3 regions of the Sporosarcina sp. P19 genome follow, and region 2 is predicted to be linked to each of the others. Evidence: riboswitches for the same ligand, from Rfam matches in the RefSeq annotation. Region 2 holds a riboswitch; each other region holds the start of a gene.
The links. Region 2 has a riboswitch for cobalamin ahead of CSV74_RS13890 (DUF4430 domain-containing protein). Riboswitches for the same ligand answer to the same signal wherever they lie in the genome.
Positions count from the first base shown of each region.

Region 1 (6,214 bases), on a different contig from region 2:
GGTGTGCAAATATACAGCGCATCCGCTTCAGGTAATGCTTCTAGAATTTGGCGCATAGGTAATTGAAAACCTTCTGCTTCACTAGCTTGAAGCGATACGACCTCTGCGCCGTTCACTTCAAGCGTCGCGCGATATTCAGAAAACGTTGGGTCAATTAAGAGGACGCGTTTCCCTCGGTAGCTCCCTGCCAATAGAGATAGTATTTCTGCCGCACCGTTGCCGACAAGTACCTGTTGTTCGTCTACTTGATGAAAGAGCGAAACTGCCGAACGAAATGGCTGACCGTCTGGATCGGGATAGCTGTTGAGCGTCGAAATCAACGTAGGCCATGCTTCCACTACGGACGGTGGAGGTCCTGCCGGATTACAGTTTTCACTGAAATCGAGCACTTCATCAGGCAATGGAATATTCATTGATACATATAGTCGTTTGCTGTTTGCACCGTGTTCAGGCAATCGCATAGAAAATCCCTCCTAATACTGTGCCTAGTGACCAGAAAGTCCAAGACACGACTTGCATTTGGTACGTAGCGGAATGAATATGGTCTTTATTCGCAATGACTGCTGGACCAAGTACCGCTCGTTCCGATACTACTCCGCGATATGTACTGCTGCCGCCTAACTGGATATTAAGTTGCCAAGCCGTTGCTGCTTCGAGATAGCCGCTATTCGGACTCATATGCTTTTTGGCATCGCCTAACCAGCCGCTAATCCGCTTTTTTAATGAATGTCCACCTTTATTCGGAGTGAACAATAGAATCAGCAATCCTGTAATTCTTGAAGGTATCCAGTTAAAGAGATCATCCATACGAGCCGAAACTTTTCCGAATTCACGATAACGCTCATCTTTGTACCCGACCATAGAATCGAGTGTATTGACCGCTTTATACAACCACAAACCTGGTGCTCCGAGCAAGAATGCCCAAAATAATGGAGCTGTGATTCCGTCAGACGTATTTTCTGAAACCGTTTCAATCGTAGCGCGGGATATCGCACTTTCATCGAGCTTCTTCGTATCTCTGCCGACAATCCAACTGAGTTTCTCACGTGCTTCGTTCATCTCTCCTGACTTCAATGGCTCATAGACTAACAAAGCCGCATCACGCAAACTCTTTTGCGCAAGTCCCGCCGCAATGAGTAGCGCTTCGATCGCGATGCCCGCTACTAGATGCAGACGATACGCGATACTAACGAGCCAGATGACGAGAAAAAACGTTGTCATGCAAATAACTACCCATAAAATCGCACCTTTTACTGTCCGCATACGGCCTTTATTCATTAGCTTAGTCAAATTACTAATCGTCGTACCTAGCCATTTGACTGGATGGGGCCAGTTAGGCGGATCACCAATGAGCCGGTCGAGCACCATGCCGATCGCGATCGCTATGAAATGTGCGGGAATCATGTGTACTCACCTACTGCTAATCGATACGAATGAATAGCCCGTACCGTACAGTCATAGACTCCTTTACCGATCAACTTTCCGAGTTGCGTGATCGGTCCGGCATATGGCAAGTATTCTCCTTGCTGTGTCGATGCGATCAACAAGCTGTCTGTCGAAGTACCTGTAGCGACCGTGCCGGATTCAAGATCCTTTACTTGCTCATCCTGCAGTGCTTTCACTTTCGCTTCTGTTGCAGTAATCAATGCTTGGACGAAAGCTTCTTCACTTAATTCGCCGTTAATGAATACCCATGTGTTGATCGTCCCGATGTAAGGAATATCTTCACGTTGCCAGGACTTCGAAACGTCCACTGCGTTTCCGACACCTGCTGTCACCGCCACGACAATCGAGCCAAATTCTCCTTCGTACTCTTCTACTTCAACGTGCTCAGGACTAACGGCAGTCATCATCGCGACTGTATCTGTCAGATGATAACCAAGAGCTCGCAAGTATTCCGTATTCTCGCGTTGGACATCATCGATCATATAATCCGCACGCACACCTCGATTGACGAACGTCCGATACCAACCAAGTCCTGCATTATGGACAGCGGAAGAAATCGTCTTCAACGGTTGGCTTGATTGCAACAAGACATGATCTTCTTGAATCATTACGTCCGCTTTCTTTACACAAAACTGTTCTACCTTTTCTTGCAAGTTCGGCAATAGCGTCATTTGAGGCTTTGGCATTTCAGGATGGGGTTGCGTTTTGACACGCGCATTGTACACATGATGAATCTCTGACTCGAGTACAACGTCTTGCGGTACACCCATTGATGCTACTTCCCCGTTCTTCAACAGCAGCAGGCGATCGCAATAAAGAGCGGCCAGATTGATGTCGTGAAATACTGAAATGACCGTGATCCCCTTCTGTCTCGCTTGATTGCGGATCGTATCGAGCAATTGCTGCTGATGCGCAATGTCTAGATGATTCGTTGGTTCATCCAATAATAAAATAGGTGCTTGCTGGGCGAGTGCTTGCGCAACGAATACGCGTTGTTGCTCGCCTCCAGATAATAATTCAATGGCGGTATTTTCATATCGCGTGACACCTGTATGGTTCATCGCTTCCTGCACCGCTTGCTCGTCCAGCTCCGACCAGCTCGAGAAAATCCCTGACTGATACGGATAACGACCGAGAGCGACGGTGTCTTTCACGCTATGGGAAAAAGCATGGGCATGAAGCTGTGGCAAGACGGCTACTTGCTGCGCGAATTGCTTTTGGCTATATGCGCCAGAAGGTTTTCCTGCAATCATTACCTTGCCGCTTTGTTTCGGCAAAATACCCGAAATGATTTTCAGTAAGGTTGACTTTCCGCTACCATTCGGCCCTAAAATCCCAAGAACTTCTCCTTTTTCCACGTGGAACGACACATTTCGCACAATCGGTTCTTTGCCGTAGCCTCCTGATAAGTTCTCCACTTGCAACATCTTCACATCGCTCCTTTTCTACGTTGTTTGTAAAAGATGTAAGCAAACACCGGAGCGCCAATGAATGCTGTAATGACGCCGACCGGTAATTCAGCCGGCGAAATAACCGTTCGTGCGACGAGATCGCAAATGATTAATAATGAGGCACCGTTGAATAATGATAACGGCAACACGTGACGGTGATCAGAGCCCCATAGCATACGTGTCATATGAGGGACAACTAGGCCCACGAAGCCGATTGTCCCAGACACAGCAACAGCAGAACCGGTTAATACCGAACCGCCAAGCAAAATCATTAATTTACGCTGTTTGACATTGACCCCAAGATGATGCGCGCGTTCTTCACCGAATAATAAAGCGTTCAATTCGCGACGATTGAGCCACAGCATGAATGAGCCGATGATGAAAAACGGCAGTACCATTAGAATATAATTCCATCCGCGCATGGATACGCTACCAAGCAGCCAACCCACGATCTGACGGAGTTCTTCTTGCGTTAACGCGATCATCAGCGACAGCACGGAGCCAAGAAACGAACCGAAAATAATGCCTGTCAAAATAATCGTTTCCATTTTCATTGATCGATCGACGAGACGGGCAAAACCGATCACTAGAAACATCGTCACTGCAGCACCGACCATACTAAATACAGGTAAGGTGAATGCGCCAAGAACCGGTAGAGAAATACCAAAAAAGAGTGTGATCACGGCGCCGACAGAGGCACCGGATGACACTCCGAGGGTGTAAGGATCAGCTAATGGGTTTTTCAACAGCCCTTGGAAAGCGGCTCCTGAAATAGCCAGTGAGGCACCGACGATTCCCGCCAGCAACACACGAGGCATACGGATCTTCCACAAAATATTACTTGCGGTCGCGTCCGATTGATTCCATAGCGTCTCTATTGGTATTTTCACTGTACCGATCGATACGCCGAGCCAGATTGCCACAAGCAACGTGGCAATCGACACGACATAGGCGAGAGCGGTTTTATTCACCGAATACCTCAGGATAGACTGCTTTTGCAAACAATTCTAATCCGTCAGCTAAACGTGGACCTGTACGGCTTGTAATATCTTCATCCAATTGAATGACTTGATCTTCTTTGATCGCAGTAACCGCATCGAACCCGTCACGAGTTTTAATGTTTTCTACGACGTTTGGAATATAACTATACATAGCCAAAATTACATCCGGATTTTCATCTACAATCTTTTCAGGACTGATCATAATCCAGCCCTCTTCTGTCACGATGTTTTCAGCGTTTATCATATCTAAAAATTGCTGTGGGAATGTTCCCTTTCCTGGCGTATAAATTTCAGGTGCATCGGAGTTTTCAACAAACACGCGCTTCTTGTCTGTAATGTCTGCTGCTTTCTTTTCAATATCCGCAACTTTTGTTTTCATATCTTCGACGATTTGATTCGCTTCCACATTTTTGTCCATGACTGCACCAATCAGTTCAATTGTTTCATATGTCTCGTCAAATGTCTCAGCATTTGGTACGACGATCACAGGGATGCCTGCGTCACGAATTTGATTCAATCCTTCTTCACTTGAACCCATCATCATTTCATGTGCAAATACTGCTTCCGGCTCCAATGAAATGACTTTTTCCACGTTGACCGTAAAGTCCCCTACTGTATCAAGCTCCGTTACTTCCTTAGGGTAGTCATCGTTTTCTGTTACTGCAATGACTTGATCTCCTGCATCAATACCGAATAAAATTTCCGTATTGCTTGGAACTAATGAAATTACAGTTTCCGGCGCTTGTTCAAATGTAAGTTCTTTGCCAGCCGCGTCTGTCAGGGTGTATGGATAACTCGTTGTATCCGTCGATTGTTGTTCTGTGTTCGTTTCTTCGCCAGCTTGTTTTTCATCTGCTGGTGTTTCTTCTTTTTTACTGTCACTTCCGCATGCTGCGAGTAGTAGTACCGCAAGCATTGCCGTCAGCATCAGTTGCCAAAACTTCTTCATGTGTGTTCCTCCTTTAATATGTGTGTTGCATTACGCAAGCCGCAGACATGAAAAAAACCTTCGATAGTTCGAAGGATTAGGCGGGATGAAATCAATACGTGATTTCTTCCACTGTACCTATCCTCGTAGGTTGCTGCGGAACTTCATTTTCTAAAAAGGCAGGTGACCTGGCTTGTGCATGGCACATACAGTGGCGGGACCGCATCGGATTTGAACCGATTTCGCTTTTCATCTCAAGTTTTGAGAACCTTTTTAGAAGATATGTAATTATGACTTATTATAGCGATAATAGCGTTGGTTGTACAGGGGATAGGAGGAGATTGAGTGGGGCATGGGAGTGAGGCTCCAGCAGGGGGACGCTTTCCTGAGGGGCCGCGATGAGCCAACCAGTTCGTTGCACTCTCTTTGGTTGTCTCATCTGTCGACCTGATCCTCTGGGAGTCGCCCCCTGCTTCCGCCTCACTCCCTACTTTTCGTTGTGTTGGCAGGTTGAACCGCTTTTAAGTTGTTGATGTGTCTAGCGTCATTGGAACTTTTTAAACCAAAGAATTACGAAGCGAAACTTTGCCTTTTCCTCCCGACCTCACAACATAATCACCCGTAAGCTCTTGAACTTCATTCTCTAACTCAAGAAAGAAACACTAGTGAAGCGAAGTGAGAGCCGTTACGGAGGACGGCTTTTGCGAGTAAAAGCGAAGCGTTAGGAGCACATCTTTGTACTTGAGGCGGCGACCCGGGGAGGATATCAGGTGAGACCCCTCCCGAACGCGTCCGCCTGGAACGCAGCGAAACGTTGCTTTCCCCTTTCCCATTCACAAAGAAAAGGCCAAGCAGTCGATCTGCTTGGCCTTTTTTGATATATTACATTCTTTCAGGTGCTTGCACGCCAACTAATTTCAACGCGTTCGCAATCGTCGTTTTAGTCGCTGTAATCAAAGCCAAACGTGCTTCGGAAAGATCTTTATTTTCCGGATCAAGCACCTTGTTAGCGTTGTAGAAACTATGGAATGTAGCTGCTAGTTCCTGGATATATGTTGTTACACGATGCGGTGCGCGCATGCGTGCCGAGTCGCTGATTAGTTTCGGGAAGTCTCCGAGCTTCTTCAGTAGCTCTAGCTCTTTTTCATCTTGCAATAACGTGACGTTCTCTGTTGACGCTTCTACGTTCTGTTCTTTTGCCTGACGTAGAATCGAGCAAATACGTGCGTGTGCATATTGTGCGTAATAGACAGGGTTTTCATTGGATTTGGATACTGCCAAATCTAGATCGAAGTCCATTTGTGCATCGCCTGAGCGCATCGCAAAGAAATAACGTACAGCGTCTAAGCCGACTTCTTCTACGAGTTCACGCAGTGTGACTGCTTTGC
Region 1 is NZ_PDYR01000011.1:98,476-104,689, reverse strand. It holds gene cobD (threonine-phosphate decarboxylase CobD) at 1-461, opposite strand, end outside; gene cbiB (adenosylcobinamide-phosphate synthase CbiB) at 448-1,401, opposite strand; gene CSV74_RS12350 (adenosylcobinamide amidohydrolase) at 1,401-2,873, opposite strand; gene CSV74_RS12345 (FecCD family ABC transporter permease) at 2,876-3,868, opposite strand; gene CSV74_RS12340 (ABC transporter substrate-binding protein) at 3,861-4,847, opposite strand; cobalamin riboswitch at 4,988-5,114, opposite strand; gene argS (arginine--tRNA ligase) at 5,709-6,214, opposite strand, start outside.
Region 1: linked by a shared signal. The riboswitch ahead of CSV74_RS12340 (ABC transporter substrate-binding protein) and the one ahead of CSV74_RS13890 (DUF4430 domain-containing protein) in region 2 are both predicted to bind cobalamin.

Region 2 (6,214 bases):
ATTTACGTATATAGCCCTCTAGATCTCTACCTACATCACATGTGTAATGAAACTCTACTTCATCGCCGTCTTGCAGCTCGTATTGACTAACACCACGGCTCGGGAATTCGCCGTTCACTTTGTACATCCAGCCACTTAACGGACCACAATTGAACTCATATAAATAATTAATGCCTTGGACGTAAATACTGTTGTAAATATTGTAGTCAGCTCCTTGGTACTCCATCGGGATGCGGTGATGACGTGTCGCGCGGTCGAGTAAATCAAACGCGGTATCGCCACTACGCAGCACGTACTCCGTTTTTTTAAGGATCTCGCCGTCTGGTTCTACATATTTCTCAAGACCCGGTTTCAGCTTGTCCATCGCGTCGAGAACGGTGTCACTGCGTATTTCAAGCGTCACCGTCTCCGAGTCTTCCGTAATTTCGTCGATATGGGTCAAGTAATACTCTTCCACGGATTGAATCTTCGTTCCCGTGACGAGCCAGCCGACGATAAAGAGGATGAATGCTACAACTAATAGATCTTTCTTCATTATATCCCTCTAATCTCTTTGACGCCTTCTTTTTTGGATTCTACTCATCACTACGATGATTAAACCTACTGCAATGATTCCGAGTACCCATGAAATGCGCTTCGCTCTCACAGCATTGTCAATTTGCGTTTTCGATTTTTTGAGGTCTTCATAGTTCAAGACCTTTCCTTGATCATACGGAGATAGCGCGTTGAATCGCTCGAGAATCGCATCGACGTTGTCTCGGTCTTTACTTGTTAATTCATTGAATGGATACAGTTGATCGAGCACCATATCATTAATGCTCTGAATCTCGGCTTCCATTTTCTCAATTTCTTCTTTGTACTCGTATAGCTGAGCCAATTCCTTTTCAAAGTCGCCTTTATTGTCTGCTTGTTCGAACTGATCGATCATCGAAACGACGTCAATATAATGCTCTGTCGTCAAGGGTGTAGAAATCGCATCGATTTTTTCTACATCTTGTTCGGTAATATTTCGTGGCGCGGTTTGCTCCTGATAGATCGGTGCAATCGCGCCATTGCCTTTCGTATTAATTTCATACGCTTCGCTGAATGCAGGAAGATCGAGTTGGATCGATTGCTTTGTTGCAGCTTCCGCGAGTTTATGGAAGTTGTAGACATAGGAACGCTCCTCTATAGGGAAGTTTTCATATGTATCGAGCAATTGCTGGAGTTGCTTGGCGTTGGTCTGTTCATCGATGTCCTGAATATCTTCCATCAATGTAAGCATTTGCTGCTTCATCTCTTGCGGGTTTTCAGGACGGAAATCATACATCGTACGGTAGCCGTTTTCGAGTCGGTAGAGCGACACCAGCGCATAGAGAACTTGCTCCGAAGCCATCGAGTTCGATTCATCCGGTAAGGAAGAAGGATTATCCGCGTTATACGTTTTCGCGTGGACAAAACCTCCGTCTTCCATTTGATAGTCCATAATGAAATCGAGCAACGTGTGATCGCCTTTTTTAAAGCGTTCGTCTTCATCGGGATGGATACCGAGCGACGTCAGCGCAACGAGTACTTGTGCCGCACTTTCGACGTTGTCGTCTTCTTGCGTGCTGAAGCCACCAGTTGATGTTTGCATATCCGATAACTTTTTTAGTGCTTCGTCGACAATCATGTGAATCGTTTTCGTAACATTCTCACCTGTATCTTTTTGTGTATAAGTGAACTCTTCCATGCTTTGGTAATATGGCGCGAGCGCTTGAATTGCCATGGCGGTCATATCAGTTTCTGCTTCGTCTTGATAGAACGAAAATCCGCCATCTTCAAGTTGCAGTGAGATAATTTCTTTAATGATCTCGATTCTTGTCATGTCCGCGTCATCCGGCACTTTATAACGCATACTGTCGAGTGTGATCAGCCCCCAGATCCAGCCGTTGATACCTTGTGCACCTAGAGATGTTTTCATTCCACGGTTATACGTGCCGTCCGCGATCAAGTTACTATCCCCAACCGCCGTCGGATCACCGCCAGCTGCCAATATCGCCAATGAAATCCGGTGCCATTCCGTCGCTTTCATATCGCTGAGTTGATCTTTCGTTTTATAGCGTTCTATCACATTGTTCTTGATGACCGCGAGATACGCCTGGTAATCGTCAGGATAGCCAATACGGCCGAGGCCTATCGGATACCAGTCACCGTTCGTGTTCCCCGCATGCGCAAGAAACGGCTTGCTCAGCAATGGGTCAGAATCTGCAATATTCTCATCTTGTTTTTTCCACGCAATAATTTGTTCAATTGTGTGCAGCAATGATTCTTCACTTTCAGGTGTCGCGAACGCAACAGACGGCAGGAGTACCGCCGTCATTATCACGACTGTCACTAGCCATGCATAAATATTTCTCATTCCGTCACTTCTCTTTCCTTACCATTCTTTATTCCAATTCGCTCCGCTTTCACCTGAACTGTCATGCCCGCCAATATCTTTCCCATAATGAAGTGTGTAGCGAACTCGCACCACATCTCCATCGAGGAAATACGCATCCGAGAATCCATAGTTCGGGTAATCGCCATTGACGCTATACATCCAGCCGGAGCCGTTAGCGAAATCGAATTCACTTAGGCTGTCTGGTGAGTAGATGTCCCGATTTGAAGTGGTGGACACCTTCTCGACTACTTCCCACAGATCATCAGGAATATGGAGTCCGTTCAACATGCCTGGCTTACTGACGTCGCGCAAATAGAAACTACTGTCGAGGTTTCCAGTTTTACCGTATTCATAACCATTATTGCGCAGTAGTTGATCCAGAATATAGGAACCTCTTTGGCCTTGGTGTATATCCATCTTCGTCGGTTTGATGAGATAGGGGATTCCTAATACGGAAGCTTCTAGACTGATAGTTACTTGTCCGATGACACCGTCTTCTGCTGGCGCTACTGATGTAACCGTGAATGTTTCGGTCACCGTGCGCCCTTCATCGTCCCATACTTTAATCGTGACGTTGTTTTGTCCCGTCTGCAATGTCAGTTTATAACTCGTTTTCGAGCTGTCATCCCAGGTGAATGGAATATTTCCCCCATTAACTTGCACTTGGACGTTTTTCCCTCGAATCCGTTCACCTGAAGCGGTCACCGGCCAGACGTTGATCGTCTTAATATCCCCTTTGACCGTGCTACCTGACTTTAGATCGGTCACTAGTTTCGGTGCATCCGGATCGACTTGTGGTTTTTCGTTCACATTCGGATCTTTATAAGTGATTGTGTACTGTCTTTCCAATTGTTCGTCTTGATAATGTCCAGCGACTTTGACAGTATTCGTTCCATTGATCAGCTGCACACGATAATTCATGCCGTCTGACGATTTTACTAGTTGATCATTGACGGTAATCTCAAGGGGTACATCCACTTCATTCGCGGTCGCTTTCGCGTAGAATGAAAACTCTGCGCTATTTGCTTGTTGGTCTTTTAAGTCTGTTTCCAATGAAATAGTGATTTTTTCTTTCTCATAGATCACGGTGTAGGTCTGTTCCTCTTTTTTTCCATGTAGTTGCGCGGTGAGCTTGAGCGTGTTTTCCCCTTCAACTAATGTAGCTGTATACGAACCCCCAGCTAGTGGTTTTAGTTCTTGATGATTACTTAACACTTTCAGCTTCGCGTCTTTTTCCCCTTGCACAGCTTTCGCGGTGAATGTCAGCGTCTCTTCCATCACTGTTTGATCTTTTAAGTCTGTTGTGATGATGATATCATCACTATTTAACGTCACACGGTACAATTGACTGACACGAAGTAGTTTATTGTCGGATTGTTTATAGATAACTTGGAATTGAATGTCATTCGTACCTTCAATGAATGTGATTTCGCCTGTAAAATCATTCAGTTGCTTGCCGTTTAACGTCACGTTCATTTCCTGGGGAATGAGAGAATCGTCCAAGTGGTTTACGGTGACGACATATACCGGATCGGTGACTGTTTCATTATTTTTGATGTTCGTCGTGAAGTAGCGATTTTGTTGATCCGCCACATCGACGATTTCTATATCTGTATTCGTATTCGGCTTTGTTTTTTCTGGTGCGGGTTTGTTGTTGCCCTCAGCAGGTGTATTGGTCTTGTCATTCGTTTTCGATGAGTTAAGTGGTGCATGGGTAGTTCCTAGTTTGTTGAGTGGTTGATTTTGCGGCTTTTCTTCCGGTTTCTCTTGTGACTTGTCCGTATTTGTCAGTTCTTGTGATTTCGATAGATCTTCTGGATTGGCATCACTTTCTATCATCTTATTGGTATCAGTATTGGAAGATTCATCCCCGCCGCCAGCTAATTTCAGCGTAGAAGCCTCTACTTTTTCATTGAAATCAAATGCAGCGGCTTGTTCATTAGAAGTCGTCGCATATGTAATTGTGCTAAATAGCAGCAAAACGATGAGGCTGTAGTAGATATAGTTTTTGTATTTCATGAATGCATTCTTCGTATTTTTCATTCAACTCTTCCTTTCTTCATTATAAAAGGTATACGGTGCGCAATAATATTGAATTCAAAAAGTCCCCACCTCCTGAATGAGATGGGGACCATGTATGTTCAATAATTAAACTGCACAAATTGAATGATACACAAATCACCCTTTACCGGAAGGTGTCATGTTTACATACTTTGGCAAGTCTCCTGACTTTAGGGCACATTTTCTCCCTATTACAGTGGCCGGACCGCTCAGGATTTTCACCTGATTCCTATTTACTCTTTGCATACTAGACAAAGAACCAAAATACTCTATGTAACTGTTACTAAGCATATAGTTTTTGTAATGTAAAATCAATAGACGGTGTAACTGGAGTAGGGTTCTGTTTTTAGCGTTTTTATAACTAAAACCTCTTATTTCCAAAGAGGTTGCCATTAATGCGAAAGCTTTTTCAAATCAATGTACATAATAAATGAAATATAGGAAATCATACTTATATATTCAGTTAAAAGATTGCAGTGCCTAGATGTTTCCACTATTATCACACACCTATATAAAGGGGATAAAAACCATGAAAGTCAGACCATCTGTCAAGCCAATTTGCGAAAATCCCAAACATAAACAAAGTCAAGGCTAATATAGGATGCTCTATGCCAGTCATAAAGAGTATAGGGAACATTAATAGGCGCCTATTCGAAAAATAGAACGTAAAGGGAGATTATCATATGGATAAGAAAAAATATACGGTAGCTGGAACGAATATAGACGAAGTAAAAAAACTTAATGCAGAATCTGGTCTATCCTATAATGAAATTAATGAAGTTCTTAGCAAAGAAATTGAACAGAGAAAAAGATCAAATGCTGCTCAACATAAAAAGTAATTGGCAATATAAAACTTACCAAGTTTCAAATCGTAATTGGTTTCTCTAGATAATTTATCACCATGATCGCTGTATTCGTTTATGTAGTTATCAAAGTGCCTTTCCACCGTTTCTTCTCACTATATTTAATTGCTACAAAAATCAAAGTAGCACCTGAATAATAGACAATATAACTAATAAAACCTTTTTCAAACCTCCATCCTAGTCCCTGCCTATTAACCTAATAAGAACCCTTGAATTGTAACGAGCGGAGCCAATTGAGACGCTGCCAAACATAGCCAGCCGTAAACTTTGCACCATCTCCCATAACAAAAAAGGTCGATAAATATATTTACATTTCACTTACAAACATCTTCGTGTGAAGAGTAATATCCTTAAAGTCTTTATTTCCATCTTTAATTAAATGGTAAATTGTCTGGCCTGTTTCACGCCCAATAATTTTTCCACAAACACTGCCGATTATATAAATCCTTTAAATTTTTATCGCTTTGCAAGGCGAAACAAGGCGGGTCATTTTTTATATCTTGGAGGGAGTTAAATTAACCTCTCCAGAAATACAAAGTAAAGTGCCCCGAACTTACGAAAAGTAAATTGAGATTTTACGAGAAAGAAATCTAGTTATTGGCGACATGAATGAAAGTCTTATCTTTTTTAAAGAGAGTTAGCTATTATAAATTTTCCGTTTACAGTCTCACACTTAAGCAAAATGATAACAAGGACTATTCCTAAATGGAGTAAGCTTTTTAATAAAGAAAATTTATAATTTTGACCAAAAGCTTCGTCATTTGAAAATGCTATAGGGCTGCTGTAACTAGAGCAATCCTGATCAGCTAATCCATTCAGAACTATGTCTATTTTGTATGTCACATGCCTTCCATGTGAAGCTCGCTTCCCTAGATGTCGGGAAGCTTTC
Region 2 is NZ_PDYR01000015.1:13,040-19,253, forward strand. It holds gene CSV74_RS13880 (DUF4430 domain-containing protein) at 1-535, opposite strand, end outside; gene CSV74_RS13885 (prenyltransferase/squalene oxidase repeat-containing protein) at 545-2,380, opposite strand; gene CSV74_RS13890 (DUF4430 domain-containing protein) at 2,399-4,444, opposite strand; cobalamin riboswitch at 4,600-4,741, opposite strand; gene rpmJ (50S ribosomal protein L36) at 4,992-5,057, shown strand; gene CSV74_RS16785 (hypothetical protein) at 5,146-5,301, shown strand.

Region 3 (6,214 bases), on a different contig from region 2:
TTATTAGTCATTAAATGACCTACGTTACGTACGAACATCAATGAACGACCACGCAGAATCAACTCCTTGCCATCTCCGCCTGTATACGTACGATCTGGATTCAATTTTCTTGTAACTGTGTTACTACCGCGCTTGAATGTTGATTCCAAGTCGCCCTTCATTAGACCAAGCCAGTTACGGTATACACCAACTTTATCTTCAGCATCTACTGCAGCAATAGAGTCTTCACAGTCCATCAACGTAGAGAGTGCCGCTTCAAGTACAAGATCTTTCACACCTGCTTTATCACTTTTACCGATTGGATTATTGGGATCGATAGCGATTTCGATATGCAATCCATTATTCACTAACAATACAGCAGTCGGTGCGTCTTCAGAGCCTTTATATCCAACGAACTTGGACTCATCTTTCAATGGAGTTGTGTTACCACTTTCAAGCGTTACTTGAAGTTTACCTTCTGCAATTTTATAAGCTGTTACTTCTGCATGAGATCCTTCAGCTAAAGACGCTGCTTGATCTAACAAGTTTTTCGCAAAATCGATTACTTTTTGTCCACGAATCGGATTGTATTGAACGCCAGCTTCAGCACCCGCTTCATTACTAATTACATCCGATCCATAAAGCGCGTCGTATAGACTTCCCCATCTTGCATTCGCTGCATTTAATGCATAACGAGCATTATCGATTGGAACTACCAATTGTGAACCTGCTTGGTTTGCGACTTCATTGTCAACGTTTGCTGTTGTTACTTTGAAATCTTCAGGAACTGGCTCTAAGTAGCCAATTTCTTGTAAAAACTCTTTATATTTAGCGAAATCAATTTCGCCTTTATTATTTTGGTGCCATTCGCTAATGGTCTTTTGCAATTCATCACGTTTTTCTAATAGCGCTTTGTTTTCAGGAGCAAGTTCATGAATGAGCGAATCAAAGTTTGTCCAAAATTGATCACTTTGGACTTCTAAGTCCGGAAGAACTTCTTCGTTTACGAAGTTATATAGTTCTGTTGCGACTTGCAATTTACCTACTTTTTCATAGTTTGTCATGGATAAAGCCACCCCTTAATGTTTTTTGCGCTATTCTGTTGTATAACATATAGCGATGAACACCTATCATCGTCCATTATTCGGCAACACCCCATAGCCTGTCGATCAAAAATCGACACATAACAAACGAATGACTTCTTCACTTGAAGACGTGTTAGTACATATCATACCTAAAGTCTAGTTGACTTTCAACTGAATAGTTAAAATTTTCGCATCACGGTTGATTACGTCTGAGTCTGTCTATTTACATCAGTTATATAACAGTAGAGGTAATACACTGTTTCATCATTTCACTTCGCCATTTGTTCTTTAGGTACCCACCACTAAATTCAGATAGCAAGTTGACACACTATTTTGCATGTGATAGTTTTAGAGACAATCATCTGAATTGAATAGTTTGAAAAGTAGGTGGAATGAAAATACTTTCATTTCTTAAAAGGGAATCCTTTTCTTGGAGCGGTCCCGCCACTGTGAAGACGCCCATGCGTCCAGCCAGACACCTGCCTATTTTTCATGACGCTTAATCCTACGATGAATAGGGAAGTGTTAGACAGACGCAGTCTATAAACGCATGCTATTTTTAGCATGTTATTTTATATGTACTCGCATTTCTAACATCTCCCCTAGAGATGTTTTTTTATTATAAAAAATCAAGGGGGAATTTATCCATGGTAAAAAGTAGTATAGCGGGCTATCCGGTCATAGGTGAAAATCGTGAGTGGAAACGCGCACTTGAGGCATTTTGGTCAAAGAAGATTTCAGAGGATGATCTTCTTCAAACAACGAAAGAGATTCGCTTGGCGAACTTAAAAAAACAGCAAGATGCCGGAATTGATTTCATTGCTGTAGGTGACTTCACATTGTATGATCGTGTACTCGATACGTCTGCAATGTTTGGAATCATCCCTTCACGCTATAACTGGAAAGGCGGACAAGTTTCCACTTCCACATACTTTTCGATGGCTCGCGGTAATGATGAGGCAGTCGCTTCCGAAATGACAAAATGGTTCAATACGAACTATCACTATATCGTGCCCGAATACGAAGGTCAGCGTTTTGAACTAACTGAAAATAAACCGCTAGCTGCTTATCGTGAAGCAAAGAAAGAACTAGGTATTGAAGGTAAACCCGTTCTACTTGGCCCCTATACATTATTGAAATTATCTAAAGGGTTTGAGGATAATGATGTACCATCTATCATCCTGCAATTGATCCCACTTTATCAAAGAGTACTCCAGGAATTACAGGATGAAGGAGTACAATGGGTTCAAATCGATGAGCCAATTTTATGTACATCAATCAGCTCAGATGAAATGAAAACTGTAACAGAAATTTATTCACAACTGACAAATAATCTAAGCGGACTGAATATTCTTCTACAGACATACTTTGATTCAGTTGAACATTATACAGAAACGATTGCGTTACCTGTTGCAGCGATCGGACTCGATTTCGTCCACGGACGCGAGAAAAACTTAGATAATCTGAAACAACATGGCTTCCCAAAAGACAAAGTACTTGCGGCAGGGATTGTAGATGGACGCAACGTATGGCGTTCTAATTTACAGAAAAAGCTTACATTGACTGAAACAATCCAACAGCAAGTTTCACCTGATAAATTGTGGATTCAACCTTCATGTAGCTTGCTCCACTCACCTGTCACGACTCGCTCGGAACAGAAACTAGATCAAACCATCTTGAACGCATTAGCATTCGCTGACGAGAAGATGGAAGAAATCAAAGCTATTCAAACAGCTTTACAATATGGAAAAGAAAAATTCACTAAAGTATTTGAAGACAGTGAAGCAGCACTGACTGCATTTAATGCCCTTCCTGCTCGCAATAATAAAGAAGTACGCCAAGCGACTTCCGGAAGTCTACTTTCTGACAGTAAGCGAAATCTTCCATTTGCAGAACGTAAAGTGAAGCAACAGGAAAAATTCCAATTGCCACTACTTCCTACTACAACAATCGGCAGTTTCCCACAAACGCCAGAAGTACGGGCTACACGGAATAAATGGAGAAAAGGTGAAATTACGAATCAGCAATACAAAGATTTTGTTAATGCTGAAATTAAAGAGTGGATCGATATTCAAGAGGACTTGGGACTTGATGTCTTGGTACATGGCGAATTCGAACGTACGGACATGGTGGAATATTTCGGTGAAAAGCTGGGCGGTTTTGTCTTTACTGAGAAAGCATGGGTACAATCCTACGGTTCACGTTGTGTTAAGCCTCCAATCATCTTCGGAGACGTTGCGTTCACTAAACCCATGACTGTGGAAGAATCCGTTTATGCAAAATCCCTTACAGATCATGAAGTAAAAGGAATGCTTACGGGTCCTGTCACTATTTTAAACTGGTCATTCGTTCGTGACGACTTGTCGAGAGAAGAAGTGACAAACCAAATTGCACTCGCTTTGCGTAAGGAAATTGAAGCGCTTGAAGCAGCCGGCATTCATATGATCCAAGTTGACGAGCCAGCACTTCGAGAAGGTCTTCCATTAAAGAAAGCTGAGTGGAAACATTATCTGGACTGGGCTGTTAATGCTTTCCGCGTATCCACAGCATCAGTCGAAGATACGACGCAAATTCATACACATATGTGCTATTGTGATTTCAATGACTTTATCGAAGCGATCAGCGCACTGGATGCAGACGTCATCTCTATTGAAACTTCACGTAGTCACGGCGACTTGGTCGAGGCTTTCAATGAGTATCATTACGACAAAGGAATCGGTCTAGGTGTCTATGACATCCATAGCCCACGCGTCCCTGCAGTCGAAGAGATGACAGAGATTATCAACAAAGGTCTTGAAGTGCTAGAGCCTAACCAGTTCTGGATCAACCCGGATTGTGGTTTGAAGACAAGAAAGCGTGAAGAAACAGTTGCAGCATTGAAGAATATGGTAATTGCCACTGTTCAGGCACGAGAAAAGTTAGGCGTAGTAGCGGTAAAATAACGAATTTAGTACTGTCTAAGAAACCAATATGGTTTCTTAGACAGTTTTTTTGTTCATAGAGTTTGTAATAGAGCAGCTTGCATGGGTGTTGGGGATGTTACATTCATTCGCTAACCCTTTCAATCTTGCACTTGAATTTGAATTTGAATTTGAATTACACATTATAAAAGAGGACACCCCATGAAGTATAGTAACTTCCGGGACATCCTCTTTTTACTCTATTATTAATCAATCAAACTGCTTCGTTAGGTTCGCCATCTCAATAGCAGACACCGCTGCGTCCCAGCCTTTGTTCCCCGCCTTAGTGCCTGCACGCTCGATTGATTGCTCAATTGTATCCGTTGTGAGCACTCCAAAGATTACAGGGATACCTGATTGCATACCAGCTTGCGAAACACCTTTTGCCACTTCATTACAAACAAAGTCAAAATGAGGAGTCGCACCACGGATGACCGTGCCTAGTGTAATGACTGCGTCATATTTTTTAGAATCTGCCATTTTCTTTGCGATTAACGAGATTTCAAACGCACCTGGCACCCACGCTATGTCTACATCCGCTTCATCTACACCATGACGTTTAAACGCGTCTTGTGCACCAGAAAGTAACTTCCCTGTGATGAACTCGTTAAACCGCCCTACGACGATACCTACTTTTAAACCAGTACCTACTAAATGTCCTTCGAATAAATTACCCATTTTTCATCTCTCCTCATAAAGTTAATAAATGACCTAGTTTTTCCGCTTTTGTGTGTAAATACTTTTCGTTTGCTTCATTAAATGGTAGCTGGATCGAGACGCGTTCCACCACTTCTAATTCATATCCTTTTAAACCAGCGATTTTCTTCGGATTATTCGTCAGCAAACGCATTTGCGTAATACCGAGTTCACGAAGAATTTGTGCGCCGATACCGTAATCACGTAAATCAGCCGCAAATCCAAGTTTTTCATTCGCTTCTACCGTGTCATAGCCTTGTTCTTGCAGTGCATAGGCTTTCAGTTTATTCATCAATCCTATGCCTCTGCCCTCTTGACGCATATACAACAATACACCGCGCCCTTCTTCTTCAATTTGAGAGAGAGCCGCTTGCAGTTGCGGACCACAGTCACAACGGCATGATCCAAAGACATCGCCTGTTAAGCATTCTGAATGAACTCTCACTAAGACCGGCTCTTCTGTCGTAACGTCGCCCTTTACCAACGCAACATGTTCTTTGCCTGTCATAGTCTCGGTATAGCCGACCATGCAGAATTCTCCATAGTCCGTTGGCAGCTTGATCTCTGCTTCACGTATAACTAAATGCTCTCGCTGTAGACGGTAATGAATGAGGTCTTGAATGGTGATTAGTTTCAAATCTAATTCTTCAGCCATCTGACGTAACTCTGGCACACGCGCCATCGTTCCGTCTTCACTCATGATTTCACAAATTACACCTGCAGAAGCGCTGCCTGCCAGTCGCGCCAAATCTATCGCAGCTTCAGTATGTCCCGTACGTTCCAGTACACCACCTGATTTCGCTACGAGTGGAAATATATGTCCAGGACGTTTGAATTCACCTGCTGTTGCATTCGGTCCCATCATTTTAACGATTGTATCTGCACGTTCAAATGCACTGATCCCGGTATGGGTGGAGTTGTGATCGATACTGATTGTAAACGCCGTACCATGTGAATCCGTATTATTATCGGTCATCATCTGCAAGCCTAGTTGGGCTGCTTTCTGTTCTGTTATCGGTACACAAATCAATCCTCGACCTTTCGTTGCCATGAAGTTGATGATTTCAGGCGTAACCTGGTCGGCCAATGCTACAAAATCCCCTTCATTCTCTCGATCTTCATCATCCACTACGATTACAACTTTACCTTGTCGTAAATCTTCTAACGCTTCTTCAATTGTATGAAACATCCTCATTCACTCCTTCACATAAATCCGTGTTGTTGTAAAAAATCTTTCGACATTGTTTGATCCGTATCTTGTCTTTTTTGCAACATATTCTCAACATATTTCGCGAGCATATCGCATTCAAAGTTGACTACATCCCCTACCGGCTTTTTCGCGATGACTGTCATTTCCTGCGAATGTGGAATCAACGAAATCGTAATATCCGTATCTTTCACTTCGAAGATCGTCAATGAAGTACCATCCAATGCGATAGAGCCTTTATGTAACAAATAGGGATCATATCCTTGCGGTAATGACAAGCGTATATA
Region 3 is NZ_PDYR01000009.1:70,528-76,741, forward strand. It holds gene CSV74_RS10885 (malate synthase G) at 1-1,043, opposite strand, end outside; cobalamin riboswitch at 1,433-1,565, shown strand; gene metE (5-methyltetrahydropteroyltriglutamate--homocysteine S-methyltransferase) at 1,712-4,006, shown strand; gene ribH (6,7-dimethyl-8-ribityllumazine synthase) at 4,235-4,702, opposite strand; gene CSV74_RS10900 (bifunctional 3,4-dihydroxy-2-butanone-4-phosphate synthase/GTP cyclohydrolase II) at 4,716-5,909, opposite strand; gene ribE (riboflavin synthase) at 5,924-6,214, opposite strand, start outside.
Region 3: linked by a shared signal. The riboswitch ahead of metE (5-methyltetrahydropteroyltriglutamate--homocysteine S-methyltransferase) and the one ahead of CSV74_RS13890 (DUF4430 domain-containing protein) in region 2 are both predicted to bind cobalamin.